2 regions of the Nonomuraea sp. NPDC005692 genome follow, and region 1 is predicted to be linked to the other one. Evidence: riboswitches for the same ligand, from Rfam matches in the RefSeq annotation. Region 1 holds a riboswitch; the other holds the start of a gene.
The links. Region 1 has a riboswitch for glycine ahead of gcvT (glycine cleavage system aminomethyltransferase GcvT). Riboswitches for the same ligand answer to the same signal wherever they lie in the genome.

Region 1 (10,886 bases):
GCCCGGCGCGCCGCGTCCGGGTCGCCGGCCAGGATGGCGTCCACGATGGCCCGGTGCTGGGCGGCCGCGTGCTCGATGTTCACCTGGAGCATCGGGATCGCGTTCAGCAGGTCGCTCACCCGGGAGCGGGCGTCTGCGCACGTCGCCGCGAGCAGCGTCGAGCCGGTCAGCTCGGCGATCGACAAGTGGAAGGCCGTGTCGAGGCGCCGGTAGTCCTCCAGGGGCGCCGCGTCCAGCTCGGCCAGCCGGCGCAGCAGCACCTCCCGCTGACCGGGGGCCAGGTCGGCCGCGGCCAGCACCTGCGCCGCCCCGCACTCGACCGCCAGCCGGAACGTCAGCGCGTCCGACAGCTCGGCCATGCCCATGTCGGCCACCGCCTGCCGCAGGTCGCCCGCGTCGGGCCGCGGCGGGACATAGGTGACGAACGCGCCGCCGTACCGGCCGCGCCGCACGTCGAGGTAGCCCGCGTCCTGAAGGGCGCGGATCGCCTCGCGCAGGGTGACCCTGCTGATGCCCAGCCGCACGGCGAGCTCGCGCTCGGGCGGCAGCTTGTCGCCGTACGCCACCACGCCCAGTTTGATCGCCTGGAGCAGCCGTTCCACGGTCTCCTCGAAGGCGTTTCCCGCCTTCACCGGCCGCAGCACTGTCATCAAACGCGCCGAATCGTCCAAGGTGTCCTCAGGTCTTGACAAGCGATCCCGGCATGCACATCAATGGTCTGAGACTAGCCCAATCAACGGGAAAGCGCTTCAGAGCAGATCGGAGCGACCTAGGGTGAGCGAACCAGCGGGCAACGGATTCCTGTCCGTCGAGGAACTGCGGGGCGAGGTCGCGTCCGGCCGGATCGACACGGTGCTGCTCGCCGTCGCCGACATGCAGGGCAGGTTGCAGGGCAAACGGCTCTCCGCCCGCTACTTCCTGGACGAGGTGCTGCACCACGGCTCCGAGGGGTGCAACTACCTGCTCGCGGTCGACGTGGACATGAACACCGTCGCCGGCTACGACATGTCCTCCTGGGACCGGGGCTACGGCGACTTCGCGATGAAGCCCGACCTGTCCACCCTGCGCCGGGTCCCCTGGCAGGACGGCACCGCCCTGGTCATGGCCGACCTGGCCTGGGAGGAGGGCGGCGAGGTCACCGCCTCGCCGCGGCAGATCCTGCGCCGCCAGCTCGCCCGCCTGGCCGACCGGGGCCTGGCCGCGTACGTGGGCACCGAGCTGGAGTTCGTCGTCTACGACGACAGCTACGAGGACGCCTGGCGGCGCGCCTACCGCGACCTGACCCCCGCCAACCTCTACAACGTCGACTACTCCCTCCTCGGCACCGCCCGCGTCGAGCCGCTGCTCCGGCGCATCAGGCGCGACATGGAGGGCGCCGGCATGTACGTCGAGTCCGCCAAGGGCGAGTGCAACCTCGGCCAGCACGAGATCGCCTTCCGCTACGACGAGGCCCTGCGCACCTGCGACAACCACTCGATCTACAAGAACGGCGCCAAGGAGATCGCCGCCCAGGAGGGCCGCTCGATCACCTTCATGGCCAAGCCGAACCAGCGCGAGGGCAACTCCTGCCACATCCACATCTCGCTGCGCGGCCTCGACGGCGGCCTGGTGATGGCGGGCGAGGGGCCGTACGGGCTCTCGCCGCTCGGCGCGCGGTTCATCGCCGGGCAGCTCGCCCGCATGCGCGAGCTCACTTTGCTGTACGCGCCCAACGTCAACTCCTACAAGCGTTACGTGCCCGGCAGCTTCGCGCCCACCGCCGTCAAGTGGGGCGTCGACAACCGCACCTGCTCCCTGCGGCTGGTGGGCCACGGGCCCTCGCTGCGGGTGGAGAACCGGGTGCCGGGCGGGGACGTCAACCCGTACCTGGCGGTGTCGGCGCTGATCGCGGCCGGGCTGGACGGCATCGACCGGGAGCTGCCGCTGGAGGACGCCTTCGGAGGCAACGCCTACGACTCCGGCGCCGAGACCGTGCCCCACACGCTCCGGGACGCGCTCGCTCTGTTCGAGGGGTCGAAGCTGGCCAGGGAGTCGTTCGGCGACGACGTGGTCGAGCACTACGCGAACAACGCGCGCGTGGAGCTGGCCGCCTTCGACGCGGCGGTGACGGACTGGGAGCTGTTCCGTGGTTTCGAGCGAATGTGACGGTAGGCATGAGGATCGTTAATCCGGCGACGGAAGAGGTCGTCGCCGAGGTCGAGATGGCCGACGCGGCCGAGGTCGACCGGGCGGTGGAGCGGGCCGCGAAGGCGTACCGGAGCTGGCGGGAGGTGGCGCCGGGCGACCGGGCCCGACTGCTGCGCCGCTTCGCCGACCTGGTGGACGCCCACGGCGAGGAGCTGGCCCGGCTGGAGCTGGACAACGCCGGGCATCCGATCGGCAACGCGCGCTGGGCGGCCGGGGCCGTCCGCGACGTGCTGCACTTCTACGCCGCCGCCCCCGAGCGCAACCACGGCAAGCAGATCCCGGTGCCCGGCGGCGTGGACATCACGTTCCAGGAGCCGCTGGGCGTGGTGGGCGTCATCGTGCCGTGGAACTTCCCGATGCTGATCATGTCGTGGGGCGTCGCCCCGGCGCTGGCGGCGGGCAACACGGTGATCGTCAAGCCGGCGGAATGGACTCCGCTCACGGCGCTGAGGCTGGCCGAGCTGGCCCTGGCGGCGGGCCTCCCCGAGGGGGTGCTCCAGGTGCTGCCCGGGGCAGGGGAGGTCGCGGGGGCCCGGCTGGTCGAGCATCCCGGCGTGGCCAAGATCGTGTTCACCGGCTCGACCGAGGTGGGCAAGGAGATCGCCGCGAAGGCGGCGGCGCAGGTCAAGCGGGTGACGCTGGAGCTGGGCGGCAAGTCCGCGAACATCGTCTTCGCCGACTCGGACCTCGAAAAAGCGGCAAAAACCGCCCCTTATGCGGTGTTCGACAACTCCGGCCAGGACTGCTGCGCCCGCTCCCGCATCCTCGTCCAGGCCGAGGTGTACGACGAGTTCCTGGAGCGCCTGTCGGCGGCGGTGCGCGGCGTCAAGGTCGGCGACCCCCTCGACGAGTCCACCGAGATGGGCCCGCTGATCAGCGCCGAGCACCTGGACCGCGTCCGCGGCTTCGTCGAGGGCACGCCCTACCTCCAGGGCGACTGCCCCCAGGGCAAGGGCTACTGGTTCCCGCCGACCGTGCTCACCTCGAAGGTCACCGACCGCGCCTTCACCGAGGAGATCTTCGGCCCGGTCGTGTCGGTGGTGCCGTTCACCGACGAGGCCGAGGCCGTGCGCATCGCCAACGACACCCCGTACGGGCTGAGCGGGTCCATCTGGACGCGCGACGTCGGGCGGGCGCTGCGGGTGGCCCGCGCGGTGGAGTCGGGCGCCCTGTCGGTGAACTCGCACTCCTCGGTGCGCTACTGGACCCCGTTCGGCGGCTTCAAGCAGTCCGGCCTCGGCCGGGAGCTGGGCCCGGACGCCCTGACGGCCTTCACCGAGACCAAGAACGTCTTCATATCCTGGGAGTAAGTACAGTGCAGCGATTGCAGGACCGCGTGGCCGTCATCACCGGCGCGGGCAGCGGCATCGGGCTGGCCACGGCGCGCAGGTTCGCGCAGGAGGGCGCGAAGGTCGTCTGCGTCGACATCGACGAGGACGCCGGGGCCAAGGCCGCGGCCGAGGTCGGCGGCCTCTTCGTCAAGGCCGACGTGACCAGCGAGGACGACGTCGTCCGGATGTTCGCCACGGCCCACGAGACCTACGGCAGCGTGGACATCGCCTTCAACAACGCCGGCATCTCGCCGCCCGACGACGACTCGATCCTGGAGACCGGCCTCGACGCCTGGCGCCGCGTCCAGGAGGTGAACCTGACCAGCGTGTACCTGTGCTGCAAGCACGCCATCCCGTACATGCGGCGGCAGGGCAAGGGGTCGATCATCAACACGGCGTCGTTCGTGGCGGTGATGGGGTCGGCCACGTCGCAGATCTCGTACACGGCCTCCAAGGGCGGCGTGCTGGCGATGTCGCGCGAGCTGGGCGTGCAGTTCGCCCGCGAGGGCATCCGGGTCAACGCGCTGTGCCCGGGGCCGGTGAACACGCCGCTGCTGCAGGAGCTGTTCGCCAAGGACCCCGAGCGGGCCCAGCGGCGTCTGGTGCACATTCCGGTGGGCCGCTTCGCCGAGGCGTCGGAGATCGCCGCCGCCGTGGCGTTCCTGGCCAGTGACGACGCCTCCTTCATCACGGGGGCCGAGTTCCTGGTGGACGGCGGCATCTCCGGCGCGTACGTGACGCCGCTGTGACCCGTCCGGTCATCGGTGTCACGACGTACGTCGAGCCCGCCCGGTTCACCGTCTGGGACCTGCCCGTCGCGCTGCTGCCGTACATGTACGTCGAGAAGATCGTCCAGGCCGGCGGGCAGCCCGTGCTGCTGCCGCCGGCCGGCGATCCCGCCCAGGTCGTGGGGCGGCTCGACGGTCTCGTCCTGGCCGGCGGCGGCGACGTCGACCCGGCCAGGTACGGCCGGACGGCGCACGAGCGCACCGGCTACGTCCGGGAGTTCCGGGACGAGGCCGAGTTCGCCCTGCTGGCGGCGGCCCTGGCGGCCGGGCTGCCGTTCCTGGGCATCTGCCGGGGGCTGCAGGTGCTCAACGTGCTGCTCGGCGGCACCCTGCACCAGCACCTGCCGGACGTGACCGGGCACACCGGCCACTCCCCCGCGCCCGGCGAGTTCGGCCACCTGCCGGTCACGCCCGTCCCCGGCAGCCGCCTGGCCGAGGCGCTCGGCACGCAACCGGTGGCGGTCCCGCACTACCACCACCAGGCCGTCGACCGGCTCGCCCCCGGCCTCACGGTCACCGCCACGGCCGACGACGGGACGATCGAGGCGGTGGAGCTCGACTCCGGCGGGTTCGCGGTGGCGGTCCAGTGGCACCCGGAGGCGGGCGACGGGCCGGCGCTCTTCGAGGCGTTCACGGCGGCCTGCTGAGACCGTTACTGGAAAGCTTCTTTACCTTTTCTGCGCGCTGAAATCGCGTGAAATCCCAGTTCAGAGGGCCATACCACCACGTTATAGGAAACTTGTTGGGTACCGGGTCGCGCCATCCCGGTGTCACCCTGTGTTCATCCCCAGCCGGCCGGGGCTCTTCCACTCCACACCCCCCTGAGGAGCCAGAGAGTGAACCCCAAACTCAGGTTGGGGGCTGCCGCAATGCTCGCGCTAGCCCTGACCACCAGCTCGCTGGTGGGCGCCACGAGCGCCACAGCCCAAGCGTCGCAGGTGGCCGATCCTCCCAGCCCCGACGAGCGCAGGAACGCGATCGCCACCGCACACAACGCGATCCTGGCCGACTCGGCGGCATTGCTGGCATCCGAGCAGGACACGTTCACGCTGACGTCGACTGTCGAAGGCGTCCGCGGCCTGCAGTACCTGACCTACGCCCGTAACCACGCGGGCCTGCCCGTCTACGGCGGCGACGTGGTCGTCGCCACGGACGCCTCCGGCGCGGTGGTCGACACGGTCGCCACCGGGCAGCGCACGAAGATCGGGATCGGCACGAAGGCGAAGGTGACCGCGGCCCAGGCCGCCGTGACGGCCAGGGCCAAGGTGGCCAGGGTCGAGACCGTCGCCACGCCCGTGCTGTCCGTGCACGCCGCCACGAAGACCCCGCGGCTGGCCTACGAGGTCCTGGTCACCGGCGCCAACGCCACCGGTCACGAGACCAAGCTCCACGTGTACGTGGACGCCCTCACCGGCAAGGTCATCGACGAGTGGGACGAGGTGCGCGACGGCACCGGCAACAGCTACTACGTCGGCACCGTCACCATCGACACCAGCCCCTCGTACACGATGCGCGACCCCCGCAGGAGCGGTGTCCAGTGCGGCGGCCAGAACGGCTCGCCGTACACGAAGACCACCGACACCTGGGGCAACGGCTCGGGCACGAACCTGGAGACCGCCTGCGTCGACGCGCTCTACGCCGCGCAGCGGGAATGGGACATGCTGAGCGCCTGGCTCGGCCGCAGCGGCATCAACGGCCAGGGCGGCGGCTACCCGGCCCGCGTCGGCCTGGCCGACGTCAACGCCTACTGGAACGGCCAGTACGGCTCCTTCGGCCACAACTCCGCCAACTCCCAGCAGCTCACGTCGATGGACGTGGTCGGCCACGAGTTCGGCCACGGCATCTTCCAGTTCACCAGCGGCGGCTCGGGCAGCGGCAACGAGGCCGGCGGCATGAACGAGTCCACCGGCGACATCTTCGGCGCGCTCACCGAGGCGTACGCCAACAACCCGAACGACCCGCCGGACTACCTGGTCGGCGAAGAGGTCAACCTCTCCGGGTCCGGGCCGATCCGCAACATGTACAACCCGTCGGCCCTCAGCCACCCGAACTGCTACAGCGCCTCCATCCCGAACACCGAGGTGCACGCGGCGGCCGGCCCGCAGAACCACTGGTTCTACCTCGTGGCCGAGGGCACCAACCCCTCGGGCAAGCCCGCGAGCACGCGCTGCGACAACGGCGCCGCGATCACCGGCATCGGCATCCGCAAGGCCGGTGAGGTGTTCATGTCCGCGCTGAACACGAAGACCCAGCCGTGGACGCACGCCAAGGCCAGGGTCGCCACCCTCCAGGCCGCCAAGACCCTGTACCCGGGCAGCTGCACCGAGTTCAACGTGGTCAAGAACGCCTGGGACGGCGTCAGCGTACGGGCCCAGTCCGGCGAGCCGAGCTGCACCCAGGGCAGCAACGACTTCTCGGTCAACCTGAACCCCGCCTCCGGCAGCGTCACTCCGGGCCAGAGCACCACGACCACGGTCAGCACCACCGTGACCGGCGGTTCGGCGCAGTCGATCACCCTGCGGACCGGCACCCTGCCGACCGGCGTGACCGCCTCGTTCAGCCCGGCCACCATCACCGCGGGGCAGAGCTCCACGCTGACGATCACCACCTCGGCGGGCAGCCCGCAGGGCAACCACTCGATCGCGATCACGGCCGACGGCGCCGACGTCGACCGGCAGGCCACCTACAACCTGCAGATCGGGCAGAGCTCGCCGAACGACTACTCCTTCGGCGTGACCCCGTCGTCGGCCTCGGTGCAGGCCGGTCAGTCGGCCACCGCCACGGTCAGCACGCAGGTCACCGCCGGTCAGGCGCAGAGCATCGCCCTGTCGGCGAGCAACGTGCCCGCGGGCGTGACGGTCAGCTTCAGCCCGTCCACGATCACCGCCGGGCAGTCGTCCACGGTGACGTTCGCGACCACGAGCGGCGTGACGCCCAGCACGTACACGATCAGCCTGAACGCCGACGGCGCGAGCGCCGACCACTCGGCCTCCTTCAGCCTGACGGTGGGCGGCGGCCAGGGCACCACGTGGCAGACGTACACGGCCTACACAGCCGGACAGACCGTCACCTACCAGGGCACCAGCTACCGCTGCCTGCAGTCTCACACGAGCCTGCCGGGCTGGGAGCCGCCCAACACCCCTGCCCTCTGGCAGCCGGTCTAAGTCGCAATACCTGGGCGGCCACGCCGGGGTGGCCGCCCAACCCCCTTGAGGAGCCACAGATCGTGAACGCCATGCTCAGGCTGGGCGCCGCGGCCACCGCCGCGTTGGCCCTGACCCTCACCACGCCGGCCGGACCGGCCGGCGCCGCCGCCGACCCCGCGCCCGACATCCCCGTCGCGAACGTGACGGCGCATCTGAGCCAGTTGCAGTCCATCGCCACGAGCAACGGCGGCAACCGCGCCTCGGGCAGGCCGGGCTTCACCGCCTCGATGAACTACATCAAGGGCAAGCTCGACGCGGCCGGCTTCACCACCCGCGTGCAGAGCTTCAGCGGCGGCAGCAACCTGATCGCCGACTGGCCGGGCGGCCCGGCCAACCAGACCGTGATGCTCGGCGCCCACCTCGACAGCGTCGCGGCCGGCCCCGGGATCAACGACAACGGTTCCGGCTCGGCCGCGCTCCTGGAGAACGCCCTCACCCTCGCCGCCCGCAGGCCCACCCTCACCAAGCACGTGCGGTTCGGCTGGTGGGGCGCCGAAGAGGCGGGCATGGTCGGGTCCAGGTACTACGTGCAGAACGGCGGCGCGAGCGGCGTCGAGGTGTACCTGAACTTCGACATGATCGCCTCGACCAACGCCGGCTACTTCGTCTACGACGACGACGCGGCGATCCAGCGGACCTTCAACGACTACTTCGCCACCATCGGCCTGCAGACCGAGGGCGACAGGGAGGGCGACGGCCGCAGCGACCACGCCTCGTTCAAGAGCGCGGGCGTCCGGGTCGGCGGCCTGGCCACGGGGGCCGGGGCGGTCAAGAGCTCGGCCCAGGCCGCCAAGTGGGGCGGCTCGGCCGGGCAGCCGTTCGACCGCTGCTACCACAGCGCCTGCGACAGCTACCCGAGCGCCATCAACACCACGGCGCTCGACCGCAACTCCGACGCCATCGCGTACGCCATATGGAAGCTCGCCGTGGGCACCAGCACGCCCACGGAGAACGACTACTCGATCTCGGTGACCCCGTCGTCGGCATCGGTCCAGGCCGGTCAGTCGGCTACCGCGGCGGTCAGTACCCAGGTCACGTCCGGCCAGGCGCAGAGCGTCGCGCTCTCCGCCGGGAACGTGCCGAGCGGGGTCACCGTCTCCTTCAGCCCGTCCACGGTGCAGGCCGGTCAGTCGTCCACCGTCACGATCGCCACCACCAGCGGCGCCGCGGCGGGGACGTACACCATAGGGATCAACGGCGACGGGGCGACGGCGGACCACTCCGCGTCCTTCACCCTGACCGTCGGAGGGGACGGCCAGGGCACCACCTGGACGGCCTACAAGTCGTACACGGCCGGAGACGTCGTCACCTACCAGGGGGTCAGCTACCGCTGCCTCCAGGCGCACACCAGCCTGCCGGGCTGGGAGCCGCCGAACGTGCCCGCCCTCTGGGCGCGGGCCTGATCCTCGGGCCTGACCTTTAGAGCCTGATCCACAGGGCCTGATCTACGCGCGGGCCGGTCGCCACCGGCCCGCCCCGAGCTGCCGCGTGCGAGCTGACCTGCCATGACCGGCTCGCGCGCGGCCACCAACGCGGCCGCGACCCCGCCTCTCCGGGGCCGCGGCCGCTTTTCGCTGCGTGCGGGATGTCGCGGATGCTGCGGAAGGCAGGGGGCGAAGCGCGACAACACCCCCATGACGGCACTAGGCTGACGGACATCACCGGCGAAACCGTGCGGGAGAGCACCCTGACAGCCGGTCAGGGTCCCTGAAGGAGCAAGCCCTCCCCGCGAACCTCTCAAGGCAAAGGACCGCGCGGCAGCCCTGTAAGGCGTTCTTACGGGGAGGTGACCTCTGGAAAGCAGGCCCTCGGGGCCTCGCCGAAGGTGAAAGTCCGGTAAAACTCGGGCGAAGCTCTCAGGCATCCATGACAGAGGGGGAGGATGCTGGCATCCAATCCTGTCCTGAGGTGCGACAAATGTCCCGACCTACGCCGCTACGAGACGTCCACGAGGCCCTAGGCGCCACGCTGACCGACTTCGCCGGATGGCTGATGCCGCTCCGGTACGGCAGCGAGTCGGCGGAGCACAAAGCCGTCCGCGAGGCGGCCGGGCTGTTCGACCTCTCGCACATGGGCGAGATCTTCCTGACCGGTCCGCAGGCCGGAGAGGCCCTCGACTACGCCCTGGTCGGCCACCTGTCGGCGCTCGCGCCCGGCCGGGCCAGGTACACGATGATCGTGGACGAGCGCGGCGGGGTGCTCGACGACCTGATCGTCTACCGGCTGGCGGACGAGGAGTTCATGGTGGTGGCCAACGCCTCGAACTCCGACAAAGTCGCTGATGAGCTGAAAAATCGTACTAAGTCGTATGACACGGCGGTCGACGACCGCTCCCAGCAGTACGCCCTCATCGCGATCCAGGGCCCGAAGGCCCAGGAGATCCTGGCCACGCTCACCGACGCCGACCTCGACGGTCTCAAGTACTACGCGGGCCTGCCCGGCGTGGTCGACGGCCGCCAGGCGCTCATCGCCCGCACCGGCTACACCGGCGAGGACGGCTTCGAGCTGTTCGTCGCCAACCAGGACGCCGTGCCGCTCTGGCGCGCCCTGGAGGCGGCGGGCGAGTCGCACGGGCTCAGGGCCGCCGGTCTGTCCAGCCGCGACACCCTCAGGCTGGAGGCTGGCATGCCGCTCTACGGCAACGAGCTGAGCTCCGACCTGACCCCGTTCGACGCGGGGCTGGGCAGAGTGGTGAAATTCGACAAGCCCGGTGACTTCGTCGGCAGGGCGGCACTGGAGGCGGTCAAGGACGACCAGCCCCGCCGCCGCCTCGTCGGCCTGGTCGCCCAGGGCCGCCGGGTGCCACGTCACGGCTACCCGGTCACCCGCGACGGCGCCGTCGTCGGCGAGGTCACCAGCGGTGCGCCCTCCCAGACCCTGGGCAAGCCCATCGCGATGGCCTACGTGGACGCCGGGGCCGACACAGGTCTGGCCGTGGACATCCGGGGCAGCCATGAACCTATGGACCTGGTCGAGCTGCCCTTCTACAGGAGGAACAAGTGAGCAACATCCCTGACGACCTGAACTACACCAAGGAGCACGAGTGGGTGTCGGGCGTGGACGACGGCATCACCGTGACCGTCGGCATCACGGCCTTCGCCGCCGAGGCTCTTGGTGACGTCGTCTTCGTGCAGCTCCCCGAGGTCGGTTCGACCGTCGAGGCGGGTGACTCGGTCGGCGAGGTGGAGTCCACCAAGTCGGTGAGCGAGATCTACGCCCCCGTCGGCGGCGAGATCGTCGAGGTGAACGCGGCCGTGGCCGACGACCCGTCGCTGGCCAACAGCGACCCGTACGGCGACGGCTGGATGTTCCGCGTCCGCATGGAGGGCGACGCGGAGGACCTGCTGTCCGCCGAGGAGTACACGGCGCTCACC
Region 2 (10,886 bases), on a different contig from region 1:
CATGGCGTCCACGAACCGGTCGAGCTCGTCCAGGTCCTCGCTCTCGGTCGGCTCGATCATCAGCGTCCCGGCCACCGGGAACGACATGGTCGGCGCGTGGAAGCCGTAGTCGATCAGGCGCTTGGCCACGTCGTCGACGGTGACGCCGGTCTCCTTGGTGATCTGGCGCAGGTCCACGATGCACTCGTGGGCCACCAGGCCGCCGCGGCCGGTGTAGAGCACCGGGTAGTGCGGGGCCAGCCGCCGGGCCAGGTAGTTGGCCGACAGGATGGCCTGCTCGGTGGCCGCCGTGAGGCCCTCGGAGCCCATCATCCGCACGTACGCCCACGAGATCGGCAGGATGCCCGCCGAGCCGTACGGGGCGGCCGAGACCGGGCCGACCGGGCCGCCGTCGCGCAGCGGGTGGCCGGGCAGGTAGGCCGCCAGGTGACCGCGGACCGCGACCGGGCCGACGCCGGGGCCGCCGCCGCCGTGCGGGATGCAGAACGTCTTGTGCAGGTTGAGGTGGGACACGTCGGCGCCGAACTCGCCCGGCTTGGCCAGGCCCACCAGGGCGTTGAGGTTGGCGCCGTCGACGTAGACCTGGCCGCCGGCCTCGTGCACCTTGGCGCAGACCTCGGTGATCGACTCCTCGTACACGCCGTGCGTGGACGGGTACGTCACCATGATCGCGGCGAGCTTCTCGCGGTGCTTGGCGATCTTGGCGTCGAGGTCGGCCAGGTCGATGTTCCCGTCGCTGTCGCAGGCCACGACCACGACCCGCATGCCCGCCATGACGGCGCTGGCCGCGTTCGTGCCGTGGGCCGAGGACGGGATCAGGCACACGTCGCGCCCGGTGTCGCCGTTGGCCTGGTGGTAGGCCCGGATGGCCAGCAGACCGGCGAACTCGCCCTGGGAGCCGGCGTTCGGCTGGATGGAGACCGCGTCGTAGCCGGTCACCTCGGCCAGCCAGCCCTCCAGGGTGCCGATGAGCTCCCGGTAGCCCTCGGTCTGGGCCTCCGGCGCGTACGGGTGCACGCCGGCGAACTCCGGCCAGGTGATCGGCTCCATCTCGGTGGTCGCGTTCAGCTTCATCGTGCACGAGCCGAGCGGGATCATCGAACGGTCGAGCGCGATGTCCTTGTCCTGGAGCCTGCGCAGGTAGCGCAGCATCGCGGTCTCGGAGCGGTGGCTGTGGAAGACCGGGTGGGTCAGGTAGTCCGACTCGCGCAGCAGCTCGGCCGGCAGCGCGTCGGCCTCCAGCGCCACCTCCTCGCGCTCGACGCCGAAGGCGGCCCACACCTTGACCAGCTCGGCCGCGCCGGTCTTCTCGTCGCAGGCGATCGAGACGTGGTCGTCGTCGGCCTGCCACAGGTTGACGCCCCGCTCGGCGGCGGCGGCCACCACCTCGGCGGCCCTGCCGGGCACGCGGACGAGCACGGTGTCGAAGAACTCGCCGTGCACAACCTCCAGGCCGGCCTCGCGCAGCCCGCCGGCCAGCGCGACGGCGTGCCGGTGCACGCGATGCGCGATCCGGCGCAGGCCCTCGGGGCCGTGGTAGACGGCGTACATGCCGGCGATCACGGCCAGCAGGACCTGGGCGGTGCAGATGTTGCTGGTGGCCTTCTCGCGGCGGATGTGCTGCTCGCGGGTCTGCAGGGCCAGCCGGTAGGCGGGGTCGCCGTCGACGTCGACCGACACGCCGACCAGGCGGCCGGGCATCTGCCGCTGCAGGCCCTCGCGTACGGACATGTAGGCCGCGTGCGGCCCGCCGAACCCGAAGGAGACGCCGAAGCGCTGGGAGGAGCCGATGGCGATGTCGGCGCCCAGCTCGCCGGGAGCGGCCACGAGCGTGAGGGCAAGCAGGTCGGCGGCAGCCACGACGATCGCGCCCGCCTCGTGCGCCCTGGCGGCCACGTCGCGGAAGTCCCGCAGACGGCCCGAGGCGCCCGGGTACTGGACGAGCACGCCGAAGCACTCGGGCAGCTCGCCGTCGAGGTCGTGCTCGACCAGCGTGATGCCGAGCGGCTCGGCGCGGGTGGCCAGCACGGCCTTGGTCTGGGGCAGCGTGTCGGCGTCGACCACGAACACGTCGCTCTTGGACTTGCCGGCCCGGCGGGCCAGCGTCATGGCCTCGGCCGCGGCGGTGGCCTCGTCCAGCAGGGAGGCGCCGGCGACGTCGAGGCCGGTCAGGTCGGAGACGACCGTCTGGAAGTTCAGCAGCGCCTCCAGGCGGCCCTGCGAGATCTCCGGCTGGTACGGCGTGTACGCGGTGTACCAGCCCGGGTTCTCCAGCAGGTTGCGCCGGATGACGGCGGGCGTGACGGTGTCGTGGTAGCCCAGGCCGATCATGGAGGTCAGCACCCGGTTGCGGGAGGCCAGTTCGCGCAGCTCGGCGATGGCCTCGGTCTCGCTCGCGGCGGCCGGCAGCTTGAGCCGGTCCTTGACCCTGATGGCCTCGGGCACGGCCACGGCCACCAGATCGCCGACGGACTCGAAGCCCACCGCCTCGAGCATGCGCTGCTGCTCGGACTCGGATGGGCCGATGTGCCTGGACGAGAACGGCGGAGCGGACAGGTCGGTCATGGAGGTTGCCTCCCGAGGCTTGGAGACCGGCGCCAGGGCGCGGGCGAGTGCCGGATCTCCCCCTCTGTCATCGCGACGTCATCGCGACCTGAGAGCTTCACCCCACCGTGGGGCTTGCACCGTCGGTGAGGTGCGCCTGGCGGGCGCACCTGCTTTCCAGAGTTGCCTCACCCGAGCGGTACGGGATGCCTGAGAGATTCCGGGGAGGGTTGCTCCTTCGGCGCCCCAGGACCGAAGCCCAGGGACTCTCCCGCACGGGGTCATCAGCCTTACTCTGTCCTAGATTACTACGGTGTGTTCAGCGGTTCAGCTCACCCCGTGCGGCGTGCGCGGCGCCGCTTGGCGAGCTCGTCAGTGGGATGGTCGGCCGGGACGGTGTCCTCGACCGCCGCCCGTTCCCCCGGCAGCTCCGCGAGGGAGCCCTCGACCTCTCGCCAGACCCGGCCGAGCGCGATGCCGAACACGCCCTGGCCGCCCTGGAGGAGATCGATCACCTCGTCGGCCGAGGTGCACTCGTAGACGCTGACTCCGTCGCTCATGAGCGTGATCTGCGCGAGGTCGGCGACCCCGCGGTCACGCAGGTGCTGCACCGCGGTGCGGATCTGCTGCAACGACACTCCGGTGTCGAGCAGCCGCTTGACGACCTTGAGCACCAGGATGTCGCGGAAGCTGTAGAGCCGCTGCGAGCCCGAGCCGTGCGCGGCTCTTATCGTGGGCTCGACCAGGCCCGTGCGCGCCCAGTAGTCGAGCTGCCTGTAGGTGATGCCGGCCGCCGAGCAGGCTGTGGGCCCGCGGTATCCGATGTCGTCGGGCAGCGTCGCGGGCTGCTCGTCGAAGAGCAGGCCCTGCTCTCCGGCACGCTGCCGCGCGCTCTCGCGCCGCACCGGATCTTCCTGGCCGGCCGTCTTTCCCTCGCCGCTGCTGACCGCCACGCGGACCTCCGGCTTTCTCTCATCCCATGGCCTGATCTGGGGGTTCGTAAAGGGCGACCACGGGTTTCACTTGCACCGTAGGACCGTGACCATGCTCAGTCAACGATCCGGCTCGGCGCGTCGTGAAGCGTAAATGCACTGAAATACCTACCCCGCCCTGCCGAAGTCCTCGGGAGTGATCGTGTCAAGGAACTCCCTGAACTTCTCCACCTCGTCCTCCTGGTCGTCAGGGATGATCACACCGGCCTCCTGGACCACCTCTTCGCTGGCGAAGATGCGCGCGCCGGTGCGCAGCGCCAGGGCGATCGAGTCGGAGGGCCGGGCGCTGACCTCCACGCCGTTGGAGAACACCAGGTCGGCGAAGAAGATGCCGTCACGCAGGGCCACGATGTTGACCGCGCGCAGCCCGACGCCGAGCGCGCTCAGCACGTCCCTGAACAAGTCGTGGGTGAGCGGCCGGGGCGGCGGCTCCTCGGCCTGCGCCAGGGCGATCGCGGTCGCCTCGGTCATGCCGATCCAGATCGGAAGGAACCGTTCCCCGTGTGCCTCCTTGAGCAAGACGATCGGCTGATTTGTGGGCATCTCAACTCGAACGCCCACGACCTCCATCTGCAACACGGGCTGCTCCGTATTCGACCGGCCGGTCGCCCGGCACAGCTGTTGACTGGGTCGTTTCTGCTACACGCTTGTGCATTTCAACGTAACACCCGGCAGGCCTGGAATGTGCCCCGGCCTTCCAGCTCTGTGCCCTCAGCGGCCCAGGACAGACCTGACGCCGACGCGGACCAGGGAGGCGTGCAGGTCGAGCAGGAGCGTGGACAACTCCCTGGCAGCCTCGTCGGCCTCGCCGATGGCGCCGGGCGCGCGGCGCTTGAGTATGGGCGCGACGGTCTGCTCGACCAGCCCGCACTCCCGCTCGGCGGCGACCTTGACCGCGCGCAGGTGGCGGGCGTGCAGGCCGAAACGGGCCAGGGCGCCGACGCTGCGCGCGATCTTCAGCGCCTCCTCGTCGTAGCGCCTGGCCACGGGGGTGAGCAGGCCGTAGTCCTCCAGCTCGGCGAGGGTCTCCTCGTCGATGCCGGCCGCCTCCAGCAACTGGGCCCGGTCGTACCGGATCTCCTGGGTCTGCTGCACCGCGCGCGGACGGCCGAAGCTCTCGGCCATCTTGTCCTTGATCACCCGCAGCGGCAGGTAGTGGTCGCGCTGCTCGGTCAGGATGAAGCGCAACTGCTCGACGTGGAGATGGGTGAACTTGCGGTAGCCCGAGGGGCTGCGCTCGGGCTCGATCAGCCCCTCGCCCTCCAAGAAGCGGATCTTGGACACGGTGACGTCGGGGAACTCGCCCTGCAGCAGGGCGAGCACCTCCCCGATGCTCATGTGCGAGCGTGCCGCCTGTGAGCTCATGCGCCGGCGTTGACCCTCATCAGGAAGACGAGGCGGAACTTGCCGATCTGCACCTCGTCTCCGGAGTGCAGGGGGACCTCCTCGATGCGCTCCCGGTTGACGTAGGTGCCGTTGAGGCTGCCCACGTCGCGTACGGAGAACTGGCCACCGCGGTGGCGGTAGAACTCGACGTGGCGGCGGGAGACGGTGATGTCGTCGAGGAAGATGTCGCTCTCCGGGTGGCGCCCGGTCGTGGTGAGGTCTTTGTCCAGCCGGAACCGGCTGCCCTGGTTGGGCCCTCTGGTCACCGTGAGCAACGCCGTGCCGGGCGGGAGCTGTTCGACCAGCGCCCGTTCGGCCAGGAGCATGTCGCCTGTCTCAGCCTCGTACGCCTCGATTCCCGCGACCGAGATCGTCGACGTGGTGTCCCCGGAGACCTCGGGTCTGGTCAGCGGTGACCCACAGCGGGAACAGAAACGGGCATCCTCGGGGTTGGCGTGCCCGCACTGCGTGCAGTAGACGCTCGGCATCGATCGGCTCGGCCTCCTACCGCGAAGACGCGGCGACGGTGCTGGGGACGCGCCTGCCTTCGCTCTTCAAGTTTGCGAATGCCGCAACTTACGCTGATCAGCGGCAAAGGTCAAGGCGGGGCGCTGGACTGCGGTTCGGACGCTGACAAAGTTACCGCCGCCCCCACCCCGTGGTCCATGCCGCCGCGCGTTTCTACATTACGATCTTGCGGCACTCCGCGCGCACATCTCGGGCGACGGCTTTTCCGCTACTCTACGTGATCAGACGGCTGCCCGCTCGACCACGCGGGCCCACCGTTCGAGCAGCGCCTGTGCGCCGTCCATGTCGGGGGCCTCGGCCCACAGGTCGGTGACCGGCTCGGCGGCGGCGGGCAGGATCAGCACCCACGACCCGTCGTCGCGGGCGACCCGCACGCCGTCGGTGGTGTCCACGCGCCAGCCGTCGGGCTCGGCCTCGGCGGCCTCGATGACCGAGCGCATGACCGCGCCCTTGGCCGCCCACTGGGTCGGCACGCTCCGTCGCAGCAGCTTGACCTCGGGGATCCTGGCGTCGATCTGGCTGAGCGACAGCCGGGTGCGGGCCACCAGCCCCAGCAGGCGCATGAACGCGGCCAGGCCGTCGATGGCCGGGCTGAACTCCGGCACGACGAACCCGCCGCGCCCGTCGGCCGCGAAGATCATGTCGGGGCCCTGGGCGGCGGAGGTCAGGGCGTCGAGCGCGGTCGAGGTCCACTGCACCTGCACGCCGTGGAAGCGGCAGACCTGCTCGGCGACCCGCGTGGTGGTGACCGGCAGGGCCACCCGGCCGCCCCGGCGCTCGGCCGCCACCAGGTCCAGCACGACCAGCAGGGCGCGTTCCTCGCTGATGAGCTGGCCGGTCTCGTCCACCAGCGCGATGCGTTCGCCGACCGGGTCGAAGCGCACGCCGAACGCCGCCCGCGAGGAGCTGACCAGCTCCGACAGGCGTTGCAGGTCGCGGCGGCGCTCGGCCAGCGTCTCGGTGGGCGAGACGTCGTCCAGCCGGGCGTTGACGGTGAGCACCTCGACGCCGGCGCGGCTGAGCAGCGTGGGCATCACCAGGGAGGAGGTGCCGCCGGCGCAGTCGACCACGACCTTCATGTCCTTGACGCCGGTGACGCCGATGGCCCGCATCAGCTCGTGCGTGTAACCCTCGACGGCCCTGGCCGGGTAGTGCAGCTCGGCGATCTCGCCGGGGAAGGCGCGCCGGTACTCCTGGCGGGAGAAGACGCGCTCCAGCTTGCGCTGGGCGGCCGGGGGCAGGTCGGCGCCACGGTCGTCCATGATGACGATGTCGACGCTCTGCGGGTCGCCGGGCGTGGTGCGCAGGGCGATGCCGCCGGCGGCCGACTCGCGGGCGGTGTGGAAGCGGGCCACGGGCAGCGGCGCCGCCTCCAGGTCCAGGACGTTGATCGCGGCGGCGGTCAGGGCGCCGATGACGGCCCGCTTGAGCGCCCTGGCGGCCAGGGAGCAGTCGCGGGAGGTGACGACGTAGGCGCCCTTGCGCAGGGTGGTGGCGTACGCGCCGGCCAGGCGGACGCACAGCTCGGCGGTGATCTCGACGTTGACCAGGCCGCTGACCCCGCGCGGGCCGAACAGGTTGCGCTGTCCGCGCGACTCCCAGATGACGCTGGTGTTGACGACCGCGCCGGCCTCGATGGTCTTGAACGGGTAGACCTTGACGCCGCTGGAGACGTACGCCTCGGCCTCGATGACGCATTCGTCGCCGATGACGGCGTTCTCCTCGACGCGGGCGCCGCCCATGACGTCGGTGCTCTTGCCGATCACGCAGCCGCGCAGGTGGGCGCCGGGACCGAGGTAGACGTTGTCGTGGACGACCGCGCGGTGCAGGAAGGCGCCCTCGCGCACGACCGCGTTGTTGCCGAGCACCGTGTACTCGCGCAGTTCGGCGCCCGCCTCCACCTTGGCGTAGTCGCCGATCAGCAGCGGGCCCTTCAGGACGGCGTCGGGGTCGACCGTGGCCGAGTCGGCCACCCAGACGCCCGGGGAGAGCTCGAAGCCGCCGATGTCGAGACGGACCCGGCCGGACAGCGCGTCGGCCTGGGCCTTGAGGTAGCTGGCGTGGGTGCCGACGTCCTCCCAATAGCCGGCGGCGACGTAGCCGTAGATGGGGGCGCCGCGTTCCAGGAGGGCGGGGAAGACGTCTGAGGACCAGTCGACCGGTTCGCCGTCGGCCACGGCGTCGAGTATCTCGGGTTCCATGACGTAGATGCCGGTGTTGACGGTGTCGGAGAAGACCTGGCCCCAGGTGGGCTTCTCCAGGAAGCGCTGAACGCGTCCGCTCTCGTCGAGGATGATGATCCCGAATTCGAGCGGGTTGGGAACGCGTTTCAGACCGATGGTGACAAGAGCCGAATTTTCGCGATGAAAACGGATCATGTCGGATAAGTCGATATCCGTGAGGGCGTCGCCGGAGATGACCAGGAAGCGGTCGTCGCGCAGGCGGGCGGCGGCGTTCTTGACGCTGCCCGCGGTGCCGAGCGGCAGGTCCTCGGTGGCGTACTGGAGGTTCATGCCCAGCTCGTCGCCGTCGCCGAAGTAGTTGCGCACGAGGGCGGCCAGGAACTGCAGGGTGACGACCGTCTCGGTGATGCCGTGCCGTTTGAGCAGGCGCAGGACGTGTTCCATGATCGGGCGGTTGGCCACCGGGAGCAGAGGTTTGGGCTGGTTGGCGGTCATCGGACGCAGCCGAGTCCCCTCCCCGCCCGCCATGACGACCGCCTTCACCCGATCACTCCTTCGTGGTCGCGGTTACGAGTTGGCGCACCTGCACCACATACAGGATCCCTGCCCACCAATACAGGCCCGTGCCCCAGATCGCGAAGGCCCACCCGGCAATTCGCGCTATATCGGCATACCACCCGGTGTGGGAGGCGAGGAAGAGCAGCGGGAAGGCGTACATGAGGTTGAACATGGCGGCCTTGCCCAGAAAATGCACCTGAAGTGCCTTATATCCGTGTTTGCGAAGTACGGGGAACGAACAGGCGACGAAGAGCTCCCGCGCCACGATGACGGCCACCAGCCACCACGGGATGACCTCGCGCAGCAGCAGCGCCAGGATCGTGGCGAAGACGTACAGCTTGTCGGCGGCCGGGTCGATCACCCGGCCGAGCTTGCTGGTCTGGTTGAACGCGCGAGCGATCTTGCCGTCGAGCCAGTCGGTGAACCCGGCCACGATGAGGATGGCGATGGCCCACCCGTCCGCCCTGGGGCCCAGAACCAACCAGAGGAACACGGGCACGCCGAGCAGGCGCAGGAAGCTCAGCAGGTTGGGAACCGTCCAGATCCGGTCCTCGGCGGAAGTTTCGCTCACGCAGAGACCCTACTGCGTGGAACTCCGGCACAGACGCCCCACCAGCGACCATTCCCCGCTCGCACTCCCCCGGCTGGACGCGGGGCCGATGGGGGTTGGTGGCGTTTCGCGGCATGTGGGGGCGGGAAAGGGCTGGATGATCGATCCCCCCGCGCTGCCTGCCTGCCTTGGGGGGATCGGATGTGGCCCTGGGAGTCCGGCGTGCTGCGGGACGCGCCGGAGATCGCCTTGTTCCTCTGCCTGGCCCTCGGGTTCGCCCTGGGCCGGCTCAGGTTCCGCGGGGTGGCCCTCGGCGGCGCGGCCGGGACGCTGGCCGCCGCCCTCGCCGTCGGGCTGCTGACCGGCGGCGTCGAGGTCCACCAGCAGGTGCGCGTGATCGCCTTCTCGATCTTCGCCTTCACCCTCGGCTACACCCTCGGGCCCGCCTTCTTCGCCGCGTTCTCCGGGCGCAACCTGCGGTTCCTGTGGTTCACGGTCGTCGAGGTCGTCGGGGCGCTGGCGGTCGCGGCGCTGGTGGCGGACGCGCTCGGGCTGGACCCGGGCACCACGGCCGGGCTGGTCGCCGGGGCGGCGGCCGGGCCGGTGGCCCTGGGCACGGCGGCCGACGCCCTGCAGGCCGCCGGGATCGCGCAACAGTCGCTCGGGCCCGCGTACGTCCTGTCCTATCTCCTCGCCCTGGTCACCATCGCGCTGCTGACCGTCAGGGCCGCGCCCGCGGCGCTCCGGTTCGACCCCGGGGAGGAGGCCGCGGCGCTGTGGCGGCGGCTGGACGGCGCGGAGGAGACGCCGCCGCCGGCCGTGCTGGGCCGGGCCCACCAGGTCACCACCGGCGAGGGCAGGACGGTCGGGCAGGCGGAGATCGCGATGGGCACCCGGGTCTCGGTGGAGCGGCTGCGCAGGAACGGCCGGCCGATCCCGTTCGGCCCCGGCACGCTGCTGCAGCGGGACGACGAGGTCGTGGTGGTCGGCGTGCGGCAGGACGTCGTCAACGCCGCCGCGGTGGTCGGGCCCGAGGTGCCCGGCGGGCGGGAGCTCGACCTGAACCTGGAGGTGGCCGACGTCATGCTCGGGGGCCGGCCGCCGGCGACCGTGCGCGACCTGCGCGCCGGGCTGCCCGGCCAGGGGGTGCAGGACCTGCACGTGTGCGAGGTGACGCGGGTGGGGTGCCGGTTGCCGGTCAGGCCCGGGACGGAGCTGTGCGCCGGTGACGTGGTGCGGGTGACCGGGATGAAGCGGGACGTGGACCGGGCGGCGTCCTGGCTCGGGGCGCGGGCGGACGCCGGGCGGCGGGCCGACGTCGTCTACCTGGCCGCCGGGCTCGTGGCGGGGCTGGTGGCGGGCCTGGCGGGCGGCCTGACGGCGTCGCTCGGGTGCCTGGCGGCCGGGCTGGTGTTCGGCCGGGCACGGGCGGGACGGGCCGGCTTCGGGCAGTACGACGCGGGCGCCGCCCGGGTGGTGGGCGAGGTGGCGCTCGGCGTGTTCGTGGCGGCGCTCGGGCTGTCGGCCGGGCCGGCGGCGGTGGAGCTGGTGGGGCGGCACGCCTGGCAGGTGACCCTGGGCGCGGTCGCCACGGCCGCCGTGCCGGTGGTGATCTCGCTGGCCATGGGGGCCAAGCTGATGATGTTGCCGCCGCCGCTGGTGCTGGGCGCGGTGACCGGGCAGCACGGCCTGACGACCGTCCTCGGCGGGGTGCGCGGCATGTCGGGGAACGGGACGCCGCTGCTGGCCTACACGGTGGTGCACGCGTTGTCGGGAGCCGTGCTGGCCCTGCTGGGCCCCGCCGCGGTGGCCCTGGCCCGGTGGCTGGGCGCCTGAGCGCCACCGGCTCCTCGGGGCGGTCAGGTGCGCAGGAAGGCGTGGGTGTGGCCCACCGGCTCGAAGCCGAGGCGGGCGTAGAACTCGCGCGGCCAGTCGGCGGCGTCGGCGACCAGGAACGTCAGCTCGCTGCCGGCCGTGGCGGCCAGCAGCGCGGTCAGCAGGGCGCGGGCGAAGCCCTGGCCGCGGTGGCGCTCCAGGGTGTAGACGTTCTCGATCTGGGCGACGCCTTCGTGCACGTAGAGGTCGGCGTGGGCGGCGATCTGTCCGCCGGGGGCGCGTACGGCGTGGAACTCGACCCGGTCCGCG

Region 2: it holds a riboswitch for glycine, as region 1 does, so the genes downstream of both, gcvP (aminomethyl-transferring glycine dehydrogenase) here and gcvT (glycine cleavage system aminomethyltransferase GcvT) in region 1, are expected to answer to the same signal.

Annotation. Positions count from the first base shown of each region.
Region 1 is NZ_JBEXYU010000006.1:348,713-359,598, reverse strand. It holds gene ABZ459_RS16850 (FCD domain-containing protein) at 1-650, opposite strand, end outside; gene ABZ459_RS16845 (glutamine synthetase family protein) at 775-2,145, shown strand; gene ABZ459_RS16840 (aldehyde dehydrogenase family protein) at 2,154-3,497, shown strand; gene ABZ459_RS16835 (3-oxoacyl-ACP reductase) at 3,503-4,267, shown strand; gene ABZ459_RS16830 (gamma-glutamyl-gamma-aminobutyrate hydrolase family protein) at 4,264-4,953, shown strand; gene ABZ459_RS16825 (M4 family metallopeptidase) at 5,176-7,470, shown strand; gene ABZ459_RS16820 (M28 family peptidase) at 7,542-8,915, shown strand; glycine riboswitch at 9,178-9,275, shown strand; glycine riboswitch at 9,296-9,395, shown strand; gene gcvT (glycine cleavage system aminomethyltransferase GcvT) at 9,430-10,515, shown strand; gene gcvH (glycine cleavage system protein GcvH) at 10,512-10,886, shown strand, end outside.
Region 2 is NZ_JBEXYU010000014.1:48,385-59,270, reverse strand. It holds gene gcvP (aminomethyl-transferring glycine dehydrogenase) at 1-2,565, opposite strand, end outside; glycine riboswitch at 2,732-2,828, opposite strand; gene ABZ459_RS27050 (MerR family transcriptional regulator) at 2,877-3,497, opposite strand; gene ABZ459_RS27045 (bifunctional nuclease family protein) at 3,645-4,115, opposite strand; gene ABZ459_RS27040 (MerR family transcriptional regulator) at 4,248-4,874, opposite strand; gene ABZ459_RS27035 (FHA domain-containing protein) at 4,898-5,410, opposite strand; gene ABZ459_RS27030 (mannose-1-phosphate guanyltransferase) at 5,672-8,176, opposite strand; gene ABZ459_RS27025 (CDP-alcohol phosphatidyltransferase family protein) at 8,181-8,762, opposite strand; gene ABZ459_RS27020 (hypothetical protein) at 8,943-10,577, shown strand; gene ABZ459_RS27015 (GNAT family N-acetyltransferase) at 10,601-10,886, opposite strand, start outside.